2 regions of the Caldisalinibacter kiritimatiensis genome follow, and region 1 is predicted to be linked to the other one. Evidence: riboswitches for the same ligand, from Rfam matches in the RefSeq annotation. Region 1 holds a riboswitch; the other holds the start of a gene.
The links. Region 1 has a riboswitch for cobalamin ahead of cobU (bifunctional adenosylcobinamide kinase/adenosylcobinamide-phosphate guanylyltransferase). Riboswitches for the same ligand answer to the same signal wherever they lie in the genome.
Positions count from the first base shown of each region.

Region 2: linked by a shared signal. The riboswitch ahead of L21TH_RS05990 (aspartate-alanine antiporter-like transporter) and the one ahead of cobU (bifunctional adenosylcobinamide kinase/adenosylcobinamide-phosphate guanylyltransferase) in region 1 are both predicted to bind cobalamin.

Region 1 is NZ_ARZA01000177.1:133-3,351, forward strand. Features, by position in the region: gene L21TH_RS07815 (NifB/NifX family molybdenum-iron cluster-binding protein) at 147-578, shown strand; gene L21TH_RS07820 (thioredoxin family protein) at 562-885, shown strand; cobalamin riboswitch at 968-1,161, shown strand; gene cobU (bifunctional adenosylcobinamide kinase/adenosylcobinamide-phosphate guanylyltransferase) at 1,282-1,842, shown strand; gene cobS (adenosylcobinamide-GDP ribazoletransferase) at 1,851-2,588, shown strand; gene cobC (alpha-ribazole phosphatase) at 2,585-3,172, shown strand; gene L21TH_RS07840 (ECF transporter S component) at 3,192-3,219, shown strand, end outside.
Region 2 is NZ_ARZA01000125.1:27,483-30,701, forward strand. Features, by position in the region: gene L21TH_RS05985 (YitT family protein) at 1-164, opposite strand, end outside; gene L21TH_RS05990 (aspartate-alanine antiporter-like transporter) at 248-1,480, opposite strand; cobalamin riboswitch at 1,625-1,823, opposite strand; gene L21TH_RS05995 (APC family permease) at 2,044-3,219, opposite strand, start outside.

The sequences.
Region 1 (3,219 bases):
CAGTCAAAGTTATGTAATAAATATACATTAAATTTAGAATAATATGAAAATATATTTTGACAAAAGAAAGGTTTTATATTATACATATAGAGGGTATAAGTATAAAGTGGCGTATGCTAATAAACTAAAGAATAGGAGGATGTATAATGAATTTAATAATAGCTTGTGCAACAGATAACGGAGAAGAATTTGTTAATAGACACTTTGGAGATGCTAATTTTTATGACATTTACAGTGTTTCAAAAGAAGGTTGGGAGTATATTAAGAGGGTTACAAATACAACAGAAGAAGAAGAGCACGAAGATGAAGTACATGGAGACCCTAAAAAAGCAAAGGGGATATCACAAATACTAAAAAAACATGATGTACAAGTCTTAGTATCAAGACAATTTGGACTAAATATCACAAGAGTAAAGAAAAAATTTGTTCCAGTAGTTATTAGAGCTAAAGATGTAGAAGAAGGACTTAAATTAGTAAAAGATCATTTGGATATCATAGTAGAAGAGTATAATAAAGTAGAAGAAAGACAACATATTATTTTAAAAAACAGGAGTGAACTGGATGAAAAAGTTTGTTGAGTTAAATGATATAAAACAGTTTATACAGAAGAATACGTTAAGCCTATTATATGTTTCATCAGATAAATGTAGTGTATGTCAAGACGTTAAGCCTAAGCTTGAGAAGCTTTTAGAAGACTATCCACAAATACATAGTGGTTATACTAAAATTGAAGAGGCTCCTGAAGTTTCAGGCCAATTTACGGTATTTACAGCTCCTACTATTATCTTATTTGTAGAAGGTAAAGAAGTATTAAGAGAATCACGTTTTATTCAATTTCATAAACTAGAAGAAGGATTAAGTAGATGGTATAGAGAACTTGTATAATTAGTAGTAATAAGTTAAACTGGCATCAATATAATAGTTTGACATCTAAGTTTGTATTAAATATAATTGAACTAATAAAATACAGCTTAATATGCTTTAAGGTTCTTTCATTATGAAAGCTAAGAGGGAAAGAGGTGAGAATCCTCTACAGCCCCCGCTACTGTGTGTAGGGATGAAATCTTTCATAAACCACTATCTAGCTTTTATATAGATGGGAAGGGGAAGAGAGTAATATGATCTACGAGTCAGGATACCTGCCTTAAAGTAAGTAACTAATACTTCGGAGGGAAGTATGTGGTAGTAATTTGAGACGCATAGATTACCTCTATGTGTCTTTTGTTTTTGTTATGATTTTATCAATCTGAAGGATTAAAATAATTAAAAGAAGGTGAGAATATGGAAGATATTATTTTAATCACTGGTGGAGCAAGGAGTGGCAAGAGCAGATTTGCTGAAAATATGGCAAAAGAATCTAATAAAAGAGTGTTATATATAGCAACAGCTATTTCCTGCGATAAAGATATGAAGGATAGAATATTAAAGCATAAGCAATCTAGACCTAAGGATTGGAAAGTATTAGAAAAATATAAGGAGTTTGATGAGATTAAGGATTTAGATGGGTTTAAGCAGTGGGATGTAATATTATTAGATTGTATTACGCTTATGGTATCAAATTTACTTCTTGAAAGTGGATTAGACTTTGATACTTGCAATATGTTAGAAGTGGATAATGTTGAAGAATATATTTTAAATGAAATAGATAAATTATTAAATGTTGTTAAAAGTGAAGGAAAAAGATTGATATTAGTGACCAATGAAGTAGGGATGGGATTAGTTCCATCTTATAGACTAGGAAATATATTCAGGGATATAGCAGGACGAGTAAATCAGTATCTTGCACAAAGGGCTTCAGAAGTTTATTTCACTGTTTCAGGAATACCTATGAAGATAAAGTGAGGGTTCTTATGAAAAGTTTACTGTTAATGCTTACATTTTTCACTAGATTACCAATTAAATATCCCTTTGAATATAAAGAAGAGGATTTCATAAAAGGTGTTAACTTTGTATCTTTAATAGGCTTAACTATAGGTGTTTTATTATGGATTATATCCTTTAGTAGTATTTATCTTAAGAAGCCCATTACTGTTTTACTTATATGGTTATTTTATCTTTGGATAACAGGAGGACTTCATATAGATGGACTTGCGGATTCCTTTGATGGGCTTTTTAGTAATAGAGATAAAGAAAGAATTCTTGAAATAATGAAGGACAGTAGGATAGGTACTTTTGGTGTACTAGCTATTATTTTTACTTTAATTTTTAATTTAGTTATTAGTTATTATTTGGATTACAAAACATTTATTATTATGCCGGTTATAGGTAGAAGCTGTGCAGTTATTGCATGCTCTATTAGTGATTATGCTAGAAAAGAAAGGGGAATGGGAAAAGGCTTTATAGAAAACTGTGAAATTAAAGAAGTTTTTTTTAACTTAGTTATTACTGGAATAGTGGCTTTATTTGTTTTTAATAACTATATATTTATTTTAGGGATTTTACTAACTTTTATTATTATACTCCTTTTAACTAATAAAATAAAAAGCAAAATAGGTGGTATGACAGGGGATACGGTCGGTGCTATTATTGAAGTATCTCAATCAATATTTATTTTTTCCATCTATTTAATTAAGGAGTTGATGATTTGAAATTTATTATTGTAAGGCATGGAGAAACAAAGGCTAATGTTAACGGTATATATAGTGGATGGACAGATTTTCCTCTTACCGAAAGAGGTTTTAAACAAATAAAAAGGATAAAAAAATATTTAAAGGATAAAAGGATTGATAAAGTATATTCAAGTCCTCTTAAAAGAGCACTAATTACTTCAAAAGAAATAACAAAGGGGAATAAATTAAAAGTTAATGAAACAGAGAAATTAAAAGAGATAAATTTTGGAATATTTGATGGTAAAATGCTTGATGAAATAGTTAAAGTACATTCTACTGAGTGGAAAGAATGGACTAATAACTATATAAATTACAGGATACCTAGTGGAGAGAGTTTACAGGATTTACACAACAGAGTTGTAAATTTTATTAATGAAATAATAACTAAAGAGAAAGAGACAGTTTTATTAATTACCCACGGTGGAGTAATGAGAGTAATTATTGCATATCTATTGGGATTAGATATTAAAGATACATGGCATTTTAAAACTTCTCCAGGGTGTCTTGTTGAAATAGAATATGAAGATGGGTATAGTGTTTTAACTCAACTCATAAATTTTTAAAAACAGATGGAGGGATAATATGAATTCAAATGTGTTAAATGTAAAAA
Region 2 (3,219 bases), on a different contig from region 1:
AACGCTCCAATAGGTATTTGAGGAAAAACATTATTAATAACCATTGCAAGTCCTGTTACCCCTCCAACTGCTAAATCTGCAGGTACTAAAAAAAATGAAAGTCCTAACGCTACTATAACAACCCCCAAAGTTATAATAATGTAGTCTTTTATAAGTTTTTTCAAATTAACCCCCTCCGTTTGAATTTTTTCCTCTTACAGCTCCTTTATAATGTACATGTCAAATTAAATAATGCTTTATATTAAATTTAAACAGATAACCTCAGTAAAAATAGAATAAAGATAATCATTCCAAATAATGCAAATGGATAGGTAGCAGCATATCCTGCAGCTACATCATCGCTATTTACTGAATCAATTGCCGCTCCTAATCCAGGTGTACTAGTCATTCCTCCACAAAGAACACCTGCAAGCATAATCCAATTTATTTTAAATAAATATCTGCCTATTGCAAATCCTATTAATATTGATACATTAGCACATGTAAGTGCAATTATTAATAAATAAACTCCTTCGCCTTTTATGGAGGTTATAGTCGAGTATCCATATCTCAATCCCACAATAGCAAGAAATATTGAAAGGGTTAGCTCTCTTATAGCACCTAGAGTTTTAGGACTCATTCTAAAGTTCATAAAGCCAATCTCTCCAATATGTCCTAGAATTAAAGCTGATATTAGCACACCACCTGTAGATCCTAAACTAAAGTAACCAATTGTATTTCCCATATAAACTTCAATTTGTCCTATTAGAAAACCAACTAAACACACTAAAATAAATGATAATACATCAAAACGATTATATTCTGAAATTGACTGTTCTTCATCGTTTTTCATTATCTGCTTAAAAAACTCTTTTTCTTTTTCTATATCAATATTAAAAATCATGGGGAAAATCCTCATAGCAAAAATCACTACACTAACCCCTGGAATATAGCCTACTGCATAACCAAGTCCAACCATTGCCTCTGTTTCCTTTCCAAAACTAGATACTGATTCAAGTGCTGCTGCTAAGCCTGGAGAACTCGTTAAAGCACCTACATATGTTCCTGCAATGGCATAAATGTTTGTATCTCCACCAAACCTACTCATTATATAGCAAGTTGCTGCACCAGTAAAAGTAATAATAAATCCAAGTAAAACAAATTTTAATCCATATTTCTTTATAACTTTACCGATGTCTTTAGACGCTAGTAACCCAACTGATGCTATAAAGCATATCAATGTAAAAAGGAATAACTCTCTTGGTATCATCCCATTTAATAATATTTTTTTAACATATAAAGGTACATTTTCAGTATGTTCATAAGGAAGAATATATTTTTTATAAACAACCCATCCTATAAATAAGCCTGTAAATAATCCTCCTGAATTCCCTAGTTTAAAATTTTTTATCTTTATCCTTCCAATAATTAATCCTGAAATAACTGATAAAAAAATCAGTACAAATGGATTAGTAATAAATTGAGTATAATTAAAATTCATAGTTATTAAGCCTCCTTTAAATTAGCAAACAAAAAACACCCTTGGAGGAACTTAAGGGTGTTGTATACAAATAAGCACAAAAACAAACGCATATTAAGCGTCACTACGCTTATCCGTAACACCTCCCCATCCTCGTGAGTTATATCGGTGTTGTTCTTTATGGCAGGTCTCCTGACTTAGGGTCATAGTAAACCTATACCTTCCCATTTCTATTTTGAAACAGTGGCACATATAGATTTACTCCCCATCACAGTGGCGGGACCGTGTTGGATTTTCACCAAACTTCCCTTTTAAATTCTTGATTTAAATTTAAATCAAGAATACCATAAAGCACCATATTAAGTTTTATTAATTAAATTTTAAATTAATTAACTAGATAAGTCAATGTTTAGTTTTTTAACTTTTCTTTACATTTTAAATTTTCTAAAATAGTTTGTGATTTATTTCCAACCAATATAATAACATAACTTATTATAGTTCTAATAAAAAATTATGTGTTAAAATATATTATATAAGGCGAGGAATTTAAATTTTCCCCACCTTATCATTGGATTTCACTTGATTTATTGACTTTTTTTCTTAATGTATATATAAACAGGTAAACCTACTAGAGTCATCGCTATACCTATAAGTGCATTTGTCGTATCTGTAAATAAAGTATTAATTAGGATGTATGCTCCTCCACATATACCTATCAATGGAACTATAGGATAAAGTGGCACTTTATAAGGTCTTTCGATGTGCTTATATTTAGTTCTTAATATAAATATACCAGCAACTGTCATAGTAAAGAAAATCCAAAGTACAAACATTACTAATGTAGTCAACGTTTCAAAAGAACCTGTAAATACATATATACATGCAAGTAACACTTCTAACATGAATGCATTAAGAGGAGTATTGAATCTCTCATCTACTTTACCTATTTGCTTTGAGAAGGGAAGCAATCCATCCTGTGCCATAGCGAATGGAATTCTAACACCTGTTAATAAATATCCGTTTAAAGCTCCGAAAACTGATATTAAAATACCTGCTGATACTAAACTTGCTCCTGTACTACCAAACAATACAATAGCTGCATCAGATGCAGGTGATTGAGATGCTATAACTTCTTGAACTGGAATTACATTTATTATTGCTAGGTTAATTAAGACGTAAACAGTAATTATAGTTAATAGTCCAATTACAATTGCTTTAGGTAAGTCTTTTCTAGGATTTTTAAGCTCTCCAGCTATATTTCCTACTCCTACCCAACCGTCATATGCCCATAGAGTTCCAAGTATTGCAGCTCCAAAACCTGTAACTGTAGCTGAACCCACTGCTGTACTTGACATACTATGAGCTGTACCTTTAAATAAACCGTAGAAAATAATTATAAATATAGGTAATAATTTTCCTACTGTTGAAATAGATTGTATTTTACTTCCAACTTTTGTAGACAGCACATTACCTATCATAATTGTAAATAATAATACAACTGCTAATATCTTTTGCTGTATTTCAGTCATAGGCACAAAATATGTTGCTTGAGTAGCTGTAATTATAGCAAGAGCTGCAGCTGCACCTGGTACATATATCATAGTTTGTACCCAACCAAATAAAAATGCCCATTTCTCACCATATAACTCTTTAAGGTATACAAAAACTCCACCAGTCTTAGGAATAGCAGTAGCAATTTCTGCTATCGTGAGTGCTGATGCCATAGTTATAAGTCCGCCAGCTATCCATGCTAATATTCC